DNA from 3 places in the Peribacillus sp. NPDC101481 genome. Region 2 is predicted to be linked to each of the others. Evidence: predicted binding sites of a transcription regulator. Region 2 holds the regulator's gene; each other region holds the start of a gene.

Region 1 (5,618 bases), on a different contig from region 2:
TCGACAAGTACGGATTCAAATGATAGGGCAGAGATGGTCGAATCAGCATCCAAATCGATAGTCGGGGTCGTGAATTTACAGGAGATGCAAAACCAGTACCCGTACCAGCAGCAAAGCACGGAGAGCGAAACGGTTGAAAGCGGCACCGGCTCAGGGGTCATCTATAAAAAAGCTGATGGGAAAGCCTATATCATCACGAACAATCATGTTATTGAAGGCGCTAAGGAAGTCGAAATTTCATTGTATGATGGACAAAAGGCAACGGCGACGGTTGTCGGGGCTGATGCTTTGACTGATTTAGCGGTTTTGACAATTGATGCCTCGAAAGCACCTGAGGGAATTAAATTCGGGAATTCCGATAGCATGCGTCCAGGAGAAGAAGTATTGGCAATTGGCAACCCACTTGGACTTGATTTTTCACGATCGGTTACACAAGGGATCGTCAGTGCGACCGGACGCTCCATTTCAGTCGATACCTCGGACGGGGAGTGGGAACTTGATGTCCTTCAAACAGATGCAGCGATCAATCCCGGCAATAGCGGGGGTGCATTGATCAACACCGCTGGGGAAGTGATCGGCATAAACAGTTTGAAGATTTCCGAAAACGGTGTGGAAGGCTTAGGGTTTGCCATACCAAGTAATGATGTGATTCCGATTGTTACGGAGCTGATTGAAAATGGAAAAATCACGCGCCCATATTTAGGAGTCAGCTTGGCCAGTATGGAAGAACTGCCGCAATATTACATTCAAAATGTTCCAGAAGCCGTAAAGTCCGGCGTAATGGTGACGAGTATAGAGGCGGGATCGGCTGCGGCGAATGGAGGGCTTAAGCAACAGGATATCATCGTTGAGATTGATGGAACGAAAATAAATACTGCCGCTGCATTAAGGAAGTACTTATATACAGATAAGAAAATCGGAGATAAAGTAAAGATTAAAGTATATCGAGGCACTAAAGAGAAAACGGTAACGATCACCTTGCAAAAACCATAGAATGAGGTAAGGCCCCTGATTATTCAACAGGGGTCTTTTATTGGAGTTTTTTTAATAGTATACAGTGGGCTAATATCGGAAAAATAGATAGTGTATTTGCACTGTTTTGAAGTTTGCTCATATAGTCTTGAATACCTAAAAGTGAATGGTGGCGCCTTCTATTTGTCAAGGTTTTCATCGTGAATATGTTAAAAAATAGAAAAGATTTGACAAATTTGTGAAATGTCATAAAATAGAAAGAAAGGGGATGAAATTATGGAAGCTAATCAGAAGATGTTAGATGCAGTGAAATGGGTATCGGGCACAGGTTGTGTAATCGGAATTATTATTTTTGCTTTAAGTTTCTTTGTAAGCGATTACAATAAGGATTATATATTCACCGCTGTTGGAATCGCCATCACATTAAGCGCAGCTGCCATTTTTCTAGTTGGTATATTTTTTGTCCTGACAGAGGAAATGGTAATGAATACACGTAAAGGCGAAAGAATTGAACCGGAAACGACTAAAATCATAAAAATGAAAACAAAGGCTAAAGCTCCAACAAACAGAAGTACAGAATTCAGTAACTAAAGCGAGGAATATAGCGCAATATACTGTTTTTCTAAACAAAACTAGTTGTTCTTTTACCTAACTTGCAGAATTTGAGTCAACTTGATCACAATTAATGAATGCGCTTTCATTTCATATTATCAGAATCGAATTATCGATTTGTTACATTTTAATTCAATATACTGCCACTCGTCATTGCCAAACACACGATGTGCTTGTACATCCAAACCAACTGCCTGCACGCCAGGAAGTCTCAATTACATTTTAAACAATATCTACGAGAAAAGGACACTTTTAAGAAGTCCTTTTTTTGTGGTTTTTTTTTATGTACTTTTAAATGAAAATTCAAAAGGGAAAGGGATATAGGTATCAATATGGGGTTATTGAGCAGTGGTTTTGCTAAAGGCAGATTTGATAGCAAACCTGAATTACTTACTACGCTTTTGCTACACGGCTGTTTAAAAATACTGACAGGGCATAAGGATTGCAAAAAGAACCCAATTTCATTTCAACTCGTTGTTTCCTTATATATATATAATATTGACCTGTGTTGGTTCATAAGGGTATTGAAGCATGGAGACAACATCGTGTCCCATGTGTCTACCATTTACCAACCTCCTTGGCCGAGTGAAAAAAATCCGGTTTAAATCATGGTATCTAACGATAAATACCTAATTGACAAGATAGGTAATATAATTCATAATCTTTAAGAGTTTTGAGGCAATATACACGGTGACTATAATGTGAAATTTTTATTTCATTATATTAAAGTAATATTAAATGGAAAGAGGATCGGTACTATTTGTAATCCTGCACTGATAAGTGAATTTTCAAAGGCAAGATATGAAACATTTATTATATTTCATTTGCTGAAGATTTTCGAACATTTCAGTTCATTTACCATCTTCTTACTGCTCTTTAATGAACTTTATGTGACAGATGTCACTTTGTATTGTCTTTTTTTAGACTTGGGATTAATATTGGTATGTCGGGGTTTGTGAACATGGTAACACTTTGTCCGAATAATTACCAATTGGAATTTTATTATGTAAGAAAGGGGTAGTACTATGAAAATAAAATGGGCTCTATTAACTATACTTTTTACTATTGCCACTGTGCTAACCGGTTGCGATAACCCATTAATGGTCTTGGACCCTAAAGGGCCAGTAGCTGCAACACAAGCAGATGTTATTATGATTTCGATATGGACAATGGCCTTTGTCGTCCTTGTCGTTATGGTACTGTATATCTTCATGATAATGAAATATCGTGCTTCCAAACAACGTGATGATTATGAACCGCCTCATATTGAAGGAAGTAAGGTTCTTGAAATAATTTGGGTTGCGATCCCAATTCTAATCGTCGCTTTCCTATCCGTTGTTACTGTTAAAACAACAAATGAAGTTGAGGCAACACCTAAAGGATACGGTGATCAAGAACCTTTAATTATTTACGCTTCATCTTCAAACTGGAAGTGGCATTTTAGTTATCCGGAAGAAGATATCGAAACAGTCAACTATCTGTTTTTACCTACTAACCGACCAATTGAATTTAAACTTTACTCATTCGGTCCAATCTCAAGTTTCTGGATTCCGCAACTTGGAGGACAAAAATACGCGATGTCGGACATGGTTAATACGTTGCACTTAGCAGCTGATGTACCAGGAGAGTATATGGGTCGAAATTCAAACTTCAGTGGTTCAGGTTTTGCTCAGCAAACTTTCAACGTTAATGTACTATCCGCAGAGGAATACGATAAGTGGGTAGATGAAATTAAAGCTACTGCTAAACCGATTACTGAGAAAAAATTCAATGAATTATTAAAACCTGGTCATGTGGGACAATCCACTTACACTGGAACTCACTTAGAGTTTTCTCCAGCTCCTGAAGGGGAAAATGCTGGTCATGACCACGGATCTTCTGATACGGAAGAAAATGATTCCAAGGATTCACACGATGAACATTCAGAACACAGCAACATGAATCATGATCACTAAGAATTAATTTCGTTCGATAAAACAACTAGGTTTACAAGATAAGGAATATTTTCCTGAAAGGAGTCACAAAAGTATGGATTACTTTGATCGATTTGCCGTACCTCATCCAAGTCCTGCGATTTATGCATCCATGGTTGCCATTGGTTTAACCATGATTGCGGTTGTTGCCGGAATTACCTATTTTAAAAAATGGGGTTACTTATGGCGTGAGTGGTTAACAACGGTTGACCATAAACGTATTGGTATCATGTACATCTTGGCAGCACTTCTTATGCTCTTCCGTGGTGGCGTGGATGCTCTTATGATGCGTGCTCAAACGGCTATTCCAGATAACGGTCTTTTGGATGGGCAGCATTATAATGAGGTATTTACAACACACGGGGTCGTCATGATCCTGTTCATGGCTATGCCATTTATCATTGGGTTAATGAACATTGTCACACCATTGCAAATTGGAGCGCGTGACGTAGCATTCCCACGTCTGAACGCAGTAAGCTTCTGGTTATTCTTCATGGGGGCAATGCTATTTAACATCTCTTTCGTAGTCGGTGGTTCTCCTGATGCAGGTTGGACATCTTACTTCCCGCTGGCAAGTAATGATTTCAGTGAATCAGTAGGTTCGAACTATTACGCGATTGCAATTCAAATAGCTGGTATCGGTACATTACTGACTGGTATCAACTTTATCGTAACAATCTTGAAAATGAGAGCACCTGGCATGAATTTAATGAAAATGCCAATGTTCACATGGTCTATCTTGATCACAAACTTCATTATCGTTTTCGCTTTCCCTGTATTGACAGTGGCACTTGCGTTGATGACAATGGATCGTCTATTCGGAACTCAATTCTTTACGATGGCCAATGGCGGTAGCGATATGCTTTGGGCGAACTTGTTCTGGGTTTGGGGACATCCTGAAGTTTATATAGTAATTCTTCCGGCTTTCGGTATATACAGTGAAATCATTTCGACATTTGCACGTCGTAACCTGTACGGGTATAATTCGATGGTTATCTCCATGGTAGCTATTTCTACTCTATCTTTCATTGTATGGGCTCACCATTTCTATACAATGGGTCACGGTGCAATGGTTAATGGTATCTTCTCGATTACAACGATGGCAATTGCCGTCCCGACCGGTGTTAAGATTTTCAACTGGTTGTTCACACTTTGGAAAGGTAAAATCGTTTTTACCGTTCCGATGCTTTACTCTTTAGCTTTCATTCCGATTTTCACGCTCGGTGGGGTAACAGGGGTCATGCTTGCAATGGCAAGTGCTGACTACCAATACCATAATACAATGTTCTTAGTAGCTCACTTCCACTACGTTTTAATCCCTGGTACTGTATTTGCCGTACTTGCTGGTTTCACGTACTGGTGGCCAAAAATGTTCGGTTTCATGTTGAGCGAAAAAATTGGGAAATGGTCGTTCTGGTTCATTACAATCGGCTTTAATGTTACATTCTTCCCGATGTTCATCACTGGTTTAGATGGGCAGGCACGTCGTATGTATACGTACTCTGAATCAACAGGGTATGGTCCATTGAATATGCTCTCTTTCGTTGGAGCGATTGGCTTGGCAATAGGTTTTGCACTTATTGTGTACAATATCTATTGGAGCACTCGTTATGCGTCAAGAAATATTTCAAACGATCCATGGGATGCACGTTCTCTAGAGTGGGCTACACATACACCAATCCCTGAATATAACTTTGCAATTGTGCCAACAGTTGATTCTACAGAAGCATTCTGGGATTCAAAGAAAAAAGGCTTTAAGTTATTTGGCGGTAAAGTAGAAAAGATCCATATGCCAAATAACAGTGGTGTGCCGTTTATCATGAGCTGTATCTTCTTCGTTTGGGGCTTTGCGATGGTATTCAGCATGTGGATCATTGCTATCATTGCAACGATCGGTATCTTTGCTTGTATGATTCACCGTTCATTCGAAAAAGATCACGGACGTTATATCTCTGTTGAAGAGATCGAAGAAACTGAAAATAAATTGCGAGGTGCTAAGTAATGAAAATAGATAACTCGCTGCCACTAGAATATAGCACGGAAGAAAATCGCTTAAAGATT
Region 2 (5,618 bases):
TAATTTGTTTTTTCTACAGCTGCATCTAAAGTTTTAGCCTGATCCTGCTGTTCAAGTGCTTTGATTTCCGCTTGCTCCTGTTTCTTCTCTAAATAGTAATCATAATCACCGAGGAATTCTTCGTTGCCGTCTTTGGAGAGCTCTATCACTTTCGTTGCTATCCGATTTATGAAATAACGGTCATGTGAGACGAAAAGAATAGTTCCTGGATAATCGATCAAAGCGTTTTCAAGCACCAATTTACTATCGAGGTCCAAATGGTTCGTTGGTTCATCAAGAATTAAAAAATTACCTTTTTGCATCATCATTTTGGCAAGAGCAAGCCGAGCCTTTTCGCCCCCGCTTAGTGTGGAAACGGTTTTCAAAACATCGTCCCCGCTAAATAGGAAATTACCGAGTACGGTTCGGATGTCCTTTTCCGGTTTAAGGGGATAGTCGTCCCATAATTCATTGAGTACGCGTTTATTGGAAACAAGGTTAGCCTGTTCTTGATCGTAGTAGCTGACTTCTACGTTCGTTCCAAAACGGAATTCCCCAGAAAGTGCAGGCAGCTTAGAAATGATCGTTTTCAATAAAGTTGATTTTCCAACTCCATTTGGGCCAACAAGAGCTATGCTCTCTCCCTTTGTCATCCGGGAATTAATATTCCTTGATACCGTTTCCCCTTCGTATCCGATAGCCAAGTCCTGGAGGTGGAGTACTTCATTTCCGCTTTGCCTTTCAATCTGGAAAGAAAAATTCGCGGATTTTTCATCCCCTTGCGGCTTGTCCAAAACATCCATCTTTTCGAGCTGCTTGCGTCTGCTTTGTGCTCTTTTCGTGGTCGAAGCCCTTGTGATATTACGTTGGACAAAGTCGCGAAGCTTTTCGATTTCCCCTTGCTGCTTCTCGAACAGTTTCATGTCCCGCTCATAATCTTCCGCTTTTCCCTCTAGGTAAGAACTATAATTACCATAGTATTTTTTCATGTTATTCCGGGAAATCTCATATACCAGGTTCACTACTTTATCTAAAAAATAGCGGTCATGGGAAACAATGAGCACAGCTCCCTGGTACCCTTGTAAATATTGTTCAAGCCAAGATAGGGTTTCAATATCCAAATGGTTCGTCGGCTCATCCAGAATCAATATATCCGGTTTCCTTAAAAGCAGCTTTCCTAATGCAAGCCTTGTTTTTTGCCCGCCGCTTAATGTGGAAATTGGGGTAGAATAGTCAAAGTCAGCAAACTGAAGCCCATGCAATACGGAACGGATATCCGCTTCATATTGATAACCGCCCTTCTCTTTGAATGCGACCATCAAAGTGTCGTATTCATTCAGCACTTTTTGGTAAATCGTTTCGTTTTCAAAGATTTCGGGTCTGGCCATATCCGCCTCAAGGCGACGCAGTTCCTTTTCCTGCTCTATAAGGTCCGTGAATACCGTCAGCATCTCATCCCAAATGGTCAGTTCGGATTCCAATCCCGTATCCTGGGCCATATAGCCGATTGTGACGCCTTTTGGTTTGATAATTTCACCGCCATCATGGGAAATCTTCCCGGCTATGATTTTTAGCAGAGTCGATTTTCCGGCGCCATTACGGCCGACAAGTGCAATTCGATCTTTATTTTGAACTTCGAGCTTCATATTTGATAAAATAAGTTCAGCTCCATAATATTTCGATAGTTGATTGATTTGTAATAAAATCATAGATTTCACCTCAATTGATTATAGATAGTGTAACGTATTTTAGTTATTATCGGCAACAGCTTGGTTCCATGGTAAAACAAAAGCTGTTACATAAAGTGGAATAATAGTGTATGATTTAGGAGGGGTTACTTAAATGGGAGACTTAACGCATTTTAATGAACAGGGCAGGGCCAAAATGGTCGATGTGAGTGCTAAGCCTGAAACAACCCGGACGGCAGTAGCTCAATCGAGCATTTTATTGAATGATGAAATATATGAATTGGTCACGAACCAGAAAATGAAAAAAGGTGATGTACTGGCTGTTGCACAGGTTGCAGGAATAATGGCCAGCAAAAATACATCCAATATCATTCCGATGTGCCATCCCATTGCACTGCAAGGGGTCAATATAGCCTTTGAGTGGGAAAAAGAGGAACAAGGATACAGACTTAGGATTGAAACGGAAGCTAAGACAAAAGGGAGTACAGGTGTGGAAATGGAAGCGTTAACAGCTGCATCCGTGACTGCCTTGACCGTTTATGACATGTGTAAGGCCATTGACAAGGGAATGGTGATCGGGCCTACATTCTTAGTGGAGAAAACAGGCGGAGTTTCCAGTAACGATTATAAAAGACAAGTAAAACAAACAGATAGAGAATTAAGTTGAAAAGCATGTGTGAAGGCGGGGAAGAACAATGAACCATGACCCAAAGATACCGCAGGCAACAGCCAAAAGGTTACCATTGTATTATCGATTTTTAAAGAACTTACATTCCTCAGGCAAGCAAAGAGTTTCCTCGGCAGAGCTAAGCGAAGCTGTAAAAGTGGATTCTGCCACCATACGCCGTGATTTTTCCTACTTTGGCGCGCTTGGGAAAAAAGGCTACGGCTACAATGTCAATTATTTATTATCCTTCTTTAGAAAAACACTAGATCAAGATGAATTGACCAAAGTCGCTTTAATAGGGGTAGGAAATTTAGGAACCGCTTTTTTAAATTACAATTTCATGAAAAATAATAATACAAAAATTGAAATGGCTTTCGAAGTTTCTGAAGAAAAAGTCGGCAAGCGGATAGCTGATGTGCCCATCTATCATATGGATCAAATCGATACGTTATTGCAGGAAAATAATATCACTGCAGCTATATTGACAGTGCCTGCACAGGTAGCCCAGACGATAACCGATCGTCTAGTCAAAGCTGATATAAAAGGAATATTGAATTTTACACCTGCAAGGCTGACCGTGCCTCCATCCATAAGGGTTCACCATATTGACCTGGCCGTGGAGCTTCAGTCGCTCATCTACTTCCTGAAACATTATCCGGTAGTGGAAGAAGCCGCCTTGGAGGAATGAAAAAAACGCTGCATCTTTGCAGCGTTTTTTTATTTTTTCTTATTTTTTTGTGCGGCTTTAATCTTAAAGTGCAGCATGATCATGCGTAAGCCCGATCCAAAGTCAAGAGTCGCAATGAGGACAAGTATGTAGGCGAAGAGTCCCCATCCAGAAGAATTGACGGTTTGAATCGCGATAGCGGTAAAAAGAGCTCCTAAGCCTGCATAGATGATGCCCATGAATAAGGGTGATTGACGTTTCATAATAAACCTCCGATGAAGGCCTGTGCAGTATCCATCATCTTCTCTATATCCTCCCGATATACCACTTGAAGGATGATAACAAGCGTATTCATCGCAATATGAGCGCTCATTGATACGAGAATGCGGCCTGTTTTTGCATAAAGGAAAGCAAAAGTGAAGCCCATTGCCGTATATAAAAGAAGATGTTCAAATTCACCATGCGCCAAGCCGAAAATAACTGAGCTGATTAAAGCTGAAATAAAGAAGTTAAAGCGTTTATGAAGTGATCCGAAAATGATTTTCCGGAAAATTAATTCTTCCAATATAGGTCCAATTACTGAAGTGACGAAAATGACCGCGGGGACTTTGTAAATGAGTGAAATGAGTTGCTGCGTATTTTCAGATTCAGACTCCACCCCAAGCATTTGTTCAATGCTGCCGGCAATGCTTTGCGCAAAAAGAGCCATGAACACTCCTGCAATTGCCCATAATATGGACATGGAAACGGAAGTTTGATTTCGCGTGTCCAACTTTTCCCTCATATCTTTTCTCATTAAAAAAAGAATCAAGAATAAAGCAGTGAGAAAACTGAAAACTATCCAGTATGCTGCAGATTTCACTTGGAGTTCATCAGCCGGCATTCCGGTATAAGACCCGATCAGCATGAAAATGGGTACCCCAACAATACTGGATAATTGCATGGCAATATAAGTGATGATGACGAACCAATATTCTTTTTTCAAAAATGAAAACTCCTTTTATAGTCACCCATTCCGCTCGGAACGTTCCTGATATGGGGACAAGCTATAAACGCATACTCCAAAATGGTATCAAAAATTGAGGCAGAACACCACTTAAAGGTACCCCTAACGAAACATTTAAATAACTTTGTTAAGGAAATCATTATGCTAAAGTAGTTTACCCGTAATTTATCAGAAATTAATAAAAAATTTTCAATAAGATACTTGCAAAAAAGGCTCGGTTTATTTAATATTATAAATGTGTTAGCACTCGATGATGAAGAGTGCTAATAATCATGTAACAAATTACCAAGAGAATATGAGGAGGTTGTTTCACTTGTTAAAACCATTAGGTGATCGCGTTATTATTGAACTAGTTCAAACTGAAGAAAAAACTGCAAGCGGTATTGTTCTTCCTGATACTGCTAAAGAAAAGCCACAAGAAGGTAAGGTAGTAGCAGTTGGTACTGGCCGTGTCCTTGAAAATGGCGAACGTGTTGCTTTAGAGGTTGCCCAAGGCGATCTAATTATCTTCTCAAAATATGCAGGTACTGAAGTTAAATACGAAAACACTGAATACTTAATTTTACGTGAAAGCGACATTCTAGCTGTTATCGGCTAATTATACATCATACTTAACTGAACGAAAATTTTCTTAAAATTTTAGGGAGGTACTTATAAATGGCTAAAGAAATTAAATTTAGTGAAGAAGCTCGCCGCTCCATGCTTCGTGGTGTGGACGCACTTGCAGATGCAGTTAAAGTAACGCTTGGACCAAAAGGTCGTAACGTGGTTCTTGAGAAAAAATTCGGTTCACCGCTTATCACTAATGACGGTGTGACGATCGCTAAAGAAATCGAATTGGAAGATGCATTCGAAAACATGGGTGCGAAATTGGTTGCTGAAGTAGCAAGCAAAACAAACGACGTAGCTGGTGACGGTACAACGACTGCAACGGTTCTTGCACAAGCGATGATCCGCGAAGGTCTTAAAAACGTAACAGCTGGTGCTAACCCAATGGGTATCCGTAAGGGAATCGAGAAAGCGGTCAATACTGCAATCGCAGAATTGAAAGCCATTTCCCAACCTGTTGAAAACAAAGAATCTATTGCACAAGTTGCTGCCATCTCTTCAGCTGATGAAGAAGTCGGCCAACTGATTGCGGAAGCAATGGAGCGCGTTGGTAACGACGGCGTCATCACAATCGAAGAGTCTAAAGGTTTCACAACTGAATTGGACGTAGTAGAAGGTATGCAGTTCGATCGCGGATATGCATCTCCATACATGGTTACTGATTCAGATAAAATGGAAGCTGTACTAGAAAATCCATATATCTTGATCACAGATAAAAAAATCACGAATATCCAAGAAATCCTTCCTGTACTTGAGCAAGTTGTACAACAAGGTAAACCGCTATTATTGATTGCTGAAGATGTAGAAGGCGAAGCGCTTGCAACTCTTGTTGTGAACAAACTTCGTGGAACATTCAACGCTGTTGCGGTTAAAGCTCCTGGATTCGGTGACCGTCGTAAAGCAATGCTTGAAGACATCGCAGCTCTTACAGGCGGCGAAGTAATCACTGAAGAAATCGGTCTTGACCTTAAATCTGCAACAATCGATTCATTAGGCCGTGCG
Region 3 (5,618 bases), on a different contig from region 2:
ATTTCTGAAACTAACTAAATCTTTTTTAAGGGAAAAAACTGCAGGCAAACTCGTTTTCTTCGAGTTCGTCTGCAGTCTAAGGTTCCTAATTTTTTTCACGTTACTTCCAATATGCCAACGAACGGGTTTTCATGGATTCACGGAACTGTTTCGTTGATTCTGGCAGGACTTTATTCGTTGCATAATCGATGATGACACCATACTGGCGAATGACATCGAGACTATCCAGCTCTCCCTTGCCGAATTTATCTTCCACGCTTTGTATGTTTTCCTCAAGCCATTGTTTGCGGTTGTTTTTGATATTTTAAGTAAGCATAACTGTTTCGCTATGCTTACACAACAATATTAATTATCAGGTGTTACCGATGTGCCTTCCTCACTGTTTTTGAGGTAAACTTCAGAAATTCCATTCATACCTTCCGATAGTTGCGCTTTGGTATATTCCATACTGCCAACCAGTTTATGAAGCTTCTTATCATTATTCTCTTCTGTAAGTTTAGATTCTGAATCAGTCACATTTTTTCACCTCCATCATTTAGGATGGCAAATCAAGATGGAAATATGTATGACAGGCTTCGATGTTAGACCCCCTCTTAAAGTCCATTATAGGTAAATAATGGTAACTACCATTAGAATCTGTACTTAAAATAAGCAGGAAAAGATTATTTTATGAATCTTTTTTAAAAAATCAGCTGTTTTCAAGCCACTAAAGGGATATACTATAGGATAGCATTTATTACATTTTTGTTAGTATTTTTTCTGGTCACACATTGTGTAATATTTTACAAGTTTTTCTATTTACCTCAACAAAATGCTTATTGCAAAGGAGAATTGGATATGTCAGAAACGATTACCCAATCACAAACTGAACAACTTAATGCCCGCCAAAAACAATTAGATGTACTGGACCAATTATTAAAGCCTGAGGTTCAGGAATCATTGAACACTTTAGTTGAGCAGTTACCAAAACTGACTGAGTTAGTGAATATTTTAACAAAGTCTTATGATTTCGCTCAATCGGTTGCGACTGATGATGTCTTGAAAAATGATACGGTCAGCGCCATTTCGGAGATCGCTACACCTGTAGTGGGTTCAGTGAAAGGTCTTGCGGCTAATGCCATCGAAGCTAAGGATCGTGCAGAAGCGAATACTGATGTGATCGGTCTTTTTGGTCTGTTAAGAATGATGAAAGATCCGCAAGCACAAAAGCTTTTCCGTTTCGCCCAAGCTTTTCTTGAAGTCTCTTCAGAACGTAAAAACCAAAAATAATTTGATTAATTTTCAATCAGTAAGGACGGGGGATTAACTATGTCAAAACAAATCGTCATCTTAGGTGCAGGTTACGCTGGATTGCTAACTGCCTTATCCGTACGTGAATATTACAAAAGAGATGAAGTGCAGGTTACAGTGGTGAACCAATTTCCAACGCACCAAATCATCACCGAATTGCACCGTCTTGCAGGCGGATCCATTTCCGAACAAGCCGTTTCCATTCCGTTGGAAAAGCTTTTCAAAGGAAAAGATATCGACCTTGTCATTTCCAAAGTGGAGTCTTTCTCAGTCGATAACAAAGAAGTGAAACTTGCCAATGGTTCCACTTTATCTTATGATGCCCTAGTTGTTGCTTTGGGAAGCCAAACAGGATTCTTCGGCATTCCGGGACTTGAGGAAAACAGCATGGTCTTGAAATCCGTAAATGATGCAAACAAGATTTACAAACATATCGAAGATCGCATTCGCGAATATGCACAAACGAATAATGAAGCGGACGCAACCATCGTGATCGGCGGCGGCGGCTTGACGGGCGTCGAATTAATCGGTGAAATCGTGGATCATTTCCCTAAAATCGCCAAAAAGTTCGGAGTGGACTTCAAGGACTTGAAAATCAAGCTTGTGGAAGCAGGTCCAAAAATCCTTCCGGTCCTGCCTGACCACTTAATCGAACGTGCGATGACAAGCTTGGAAGCACGCGGCGTTGAATTCTTGACAGGTCTGCCTGTAACGGGTGTTAAAGGCAATCAAATCGAATTGAAAGATGGACAAACGATAACGGCCAATACGCTTGTTTGGACAGGCGGAGTTGCGGCTCTTCCTATCGTAGGCGAATCAGGCCTTGAAGTGGATCGCGGCAAAGCAACCGTTAATGAGTATTTGCAATCCAAATCCCATAAAGACGTATTCGTTGTCGGCGACAGTGCCGTGGCTTTCCCTCCAGAAGGCGGCCGGCCATACGCTCCTACTGCTCAAAATGCTTGGCAAATGGGTGAGCTTGTTGGTTACAACCTATTTGCAGCCTTTGAAGGCAAGAAACTTGAAGCATTTTCGCCTGTAAACTCAGGTACGCTTGCGAGCCTTGGCCGTAAGGATGCGGTGGCAACGGTTGGGGCCAATAACACGTCCCTTAAAGGACTTCCGGCTACATTGATGAAAGAAGCAAGTAATGTTCGCTATCTATCACACATCAAAGCCCTATTCAGCTTGGCTTATTAATTCATGATCGCCGTGACAAGTTCACGGTACATGCCCTTTATTCCCATTTGGGAGTAAGGGGCATTTTTCATTTCAGAAAAGGCAGACACTCTAATTGAAGTGACCCGCCATAACTCTACATTACTATTTTAATCTCCGCCATTTTTATTAGCCCTTTTGTCGTTAACCAGTGTTCAAGTTTGTACCATACTGCATATCATGAAATTAACCTTATTAAAGGAGGGGTCTTTATGCCGAAAGGAAAAAAAGGAAAAGGCGGTTCATCTGGCAGTAGCAGTAGCAGCAGCAGCAGCTGTAGCAGCAGCAGCTGTAGCTCATCTACTGGCAGCAAGTCCACTGGCAGCAAGTCCACTGGCAGCAAGTCCACTGGCTGCACATCCACTGGCAGCACATCTACTTGCAGCACATCCACTGGCAGCACATCTACTTGCAGCACATCTACTGGCAGCACATCTACTGGCAGCTCATCTACTTGCAGCTCATCTACATCTAGTACATCCACTGGAAGTGGAAAGAAAAAAAGAAGAAGATAGTTAAATCTAAAAAGCTTCAACTTGATCAATCTCTGGTTGATTAAGTTGAATTTTTTCATACATTACATGTTTGCGCTTGACCATAATACATCTTCAAGAAAGGAAGGTGAGTGTATGCCTTATCATATTCCATCTTATTTCTTAATGATTGAAGAAGAAGATCTAGAAGATTTACGTGCGGACGTATGGAGTAATGACCCCATTCCCGCCTATTTGAAAGTGGAAAACGACATTTATGATATCGATATTGCCTATCGGGGCTCTTATACCCGAAAATTCAGGAAAAGATCCTATTGGATTGATTTCATCAAGCCAGAAAAATTCTTTGGTGCCCACAAAATCCATCTCAATGCCGAATACAAAGATCCTTCCCTCATTCGCAATAAACTCTCACTCGATTACTTCCAAGACCTTGGAGTTCTTTCCCCCCATAGTCAGCATATTGACTTATATCGTAACGGCTCGTGTAAAGGGGTATATTTACAACTGGAGTCCGTTGATGAATTCTTTTTGGAAAAAAGAGGACTTCCTACCGGTCCCATTTATTATGCAGTCAACAATCATGCCAACTTTTCATTGGAAAGGGATGGGAAACCGAAAGATTCCCTTGTATCAGGCTATAAACAAGCGTTTGGAAAACCGTCCGACGATGAATACCTTATTGAATTGATCAGAAAAATCAATACCACCCCGCTTGCCAAATTTCCTGAAGAAGTCTCGCAGCATCTTGATATTCATAAATACTTACGCTGGCTGGCTGGAGCTGTATGTTCAATGAATAACGACGGTTTCACTCATAACTATGCATTATATCGCAATAGTGAAACAAACTTATTTGAAATCATTCCTTGGGATTATGATGCCACTTGGGGACGCAAAGTCAGTGGCGGGATCATGGAACACACATATGTCCCTATTGGAGGAAAAAGGACAAATCACCTTAGTTATCTTCTATTGCAGGTTCCGGAATACCGCAAGTTCTACAAAGACCTCTTGGTTGAACAATTGGAAACCACATTTACTGTGAATCACATGGAAAATAAAGTATTATCACTGCACCAGGCGATACGCCCCCACATCCTTCTTGATCCATATAAAAAGAATAAAGTGGATCTATTTGACAAGGAACCAGAATTCATCTTCGATTTCATTCGCAATCGCAGTGATTACTTAAATAAGCATCTTGGTGACCTAGACGAAACAAAACTGAAAGCCAAGCAGGACTGGAAAAAAGCAATAGAGGCCGTATCACCAATCTGTATTAAAAATACGGGGAAATACGGCAGGGGAATATATGCGGTAAGGGATATTAAAAAGGATGAACTCATTGAGGCATCACCTGTCATCATTTCACCCAAAAGAGAATGGAAATATTTAAAGAAAACGTCACTCTTTCATCACTGTTTCTATTGGGGAGATGACGATGAAACGGCCATTGCCTTAGGAAATGGATCGCTATTCAATCATTCATACACTCCGAATGCGAAGTATGATAATAATTTAGATGATTTAACGATAGACTTTTATGCACATAAAGACATAAAGGCTGGCGAAGAAATCACGATCAATTACAACGGTGAAATTGATGATAAATCCCCCTTATGGTTCGATGTCATTGAATAAGATTTTAAAGAATCCATTTTGAAAGTTCAAAATGGATTCTTTCATTTTACCTTTACATTTTTTTCGGCGCGGAAATTCCCAATAAACTTAGCGCATCCTTCAATACAATCGCTACGGAAAAAGCGAATGAGAGTTTCATTTGTTTCCATTCGTCTTCAACTAGAACTTTTGTATGTGCATAATACTTATTGAATGCACGCGATAAATGCAAGCTGAATTTCGCGATTTGTGATGGGTCGGCTTGTTCAAACGATTTTTGGACAATGCTCGGATATTGCTCCAGCAGCTGGATGACTGGCCACGCATATTCACCTAAAGCGTCAAAATGGATGGCCTGCTCGTTAAATTCACCTTTTTCAAGCAATGAGGAAATTCGCGCATATGTGTACTGTACATATGGACCTGTTTCTCCCTCAAAATTCATCATTTGTTCTAATGAAAAATCAATATCGTTCATGCGGTTATTTTTTAAATCGTTAAAAATTACCGCTCCGACACCGACCTGTCTTGCAACCAGTTCCTTCTGTTCAAGCGCTTGATTTTTTTCTTCAATATTGCGCTTCGCAGTTTCGATCGCCTCTGCCAATACATCCGCAAGGAGCACGACTTTCCCTTTACGAGTCGACATTTTCTTACCATCTTTTAACATCATGCCAAATGCTACGTGCTGCAAATCTTTTGACCAATCATACCCCATTTTTTCAATGACGTTAAAGAGTTGTTTAAAGTGCAGGGATTGTTCGTTTCCGACAACATAAAATGTTTTCTTCGCCTCATACTGTTTTTTACGATACATGGCGGCAGCTAAATCACGCGTGGCATAAAGTGTCGCACCATCCGTTTTCGTAATCAAACAAGGCGGCATATCTTCCAATTGCACGACATAGGCACCTTCGGATAGGGTAAGTAAGCCTTTTTCTTTTAGTTCCCCGACAACCGCATCCATTTTGTCATTGTAAAACGCTTCGCCGG

Evidence for each region. The regulator Rex, encoded in region 2, represses fermentation and respiration genes when NADH is low (regulators of the CRP and FNR family bind a similar motif). The targets are predictions, from matches to a motif close to TTGTGAAATATTTCACAA.
Region 1: the regulator Rex is predicted to act here: its motif matches at 2,473-2,490, upstream of qoxA (cytochrome aa3 quinol oxidase subunit II).
Region 3: the regulator Rex is predicted to act here: its motif matches at 771-788, upstream of ACIROD_RS10995 (helical membrane plugin domain-containing protein).

What each region holds. Positions count from the first base shown of each region.
Region 1 covers NZ_JBIWNJ010000004.1:220,806-226,423, reverse strand. Annotated here, with positions in the region: gene ACIROD_RS22700 (S1C family serine protease) at 1-993, shown strand, start outside; gene ACIROD_RS22695 (hypothetical protein) at 1,249-1,563, shown strand; gene qoxA (cytochrome aa3 quinol oxidase subunit II) at 2,610-3,539, shown strand; gene qoxB (cytochrome aa3 quinol oxidase subunit I) at 3,613-5,559, shown strand; gene qoxC (cytochrome aa3 quinol oxidase subunit III) at 5,559-5,618, shown strand, end outside.
Region 2 covers NZ_JBIWNJ010000006.1:3,764-9,381, forward strand. Annotated here, with positions in the region: gene ACIROD_RS24295 (ABC transporter ATP-binding protein) at 1-1,688, opposite strand, end outside; gene moaC (cyclic pyranopterin monophosphate synthase MoaC) at 1,822-2,334, shown strand; gene ACIROD_RS24305 (redox-sensing transcriptional repressor Rex) at 2,363-3,022, shown strand; gene ACIROD_RS24310 (YdiK family protein) at 3,052-3,264, opposite strand; gene ACIROD_RS24315 (CPBP family intramembrane glutamic endopeptidase) at 3,261-3,986, opposite strand; gene groES (co-chaperone GroES) at 4,321-4,605, shown strand; gene groL (chaperonin GroEL) at 4,665-5,618, shown strand, end outside.
Region 3 covers NZ_JBIWNJ010000002.1:199,576-205,193, reverse strand. Annotated here, with positions in the region: gene ACIROD_RS11005 (hypothetical protein) at 101-256, opposite strand; gene ACIROD_RS11000 (hypothetical protein) at 346-516, opposite strand; gene ACIROD_RS10995 (helical membrane plugin domain-containing protein) at 838-1,269, shown strand; gene ACIROD_RS10990 (NAD(P)/FAD-dependent oxidoreductase) at 1,309-2,490, shown strand; gene ACIROD_RS10985 (hypothetical protein) at 2,689-3,027, shown strand; partial or broken gene ACIROD_RS10980 (CotH kinase family protein) at 3,138-4,217, shown strand; gene ACIROD_RS10975 (SET domain-containing protein) at 4,230-4,646, shown strand; gene argS (arginine--tRNA ligase) at 4,699-5,618, opposite strand, start outside.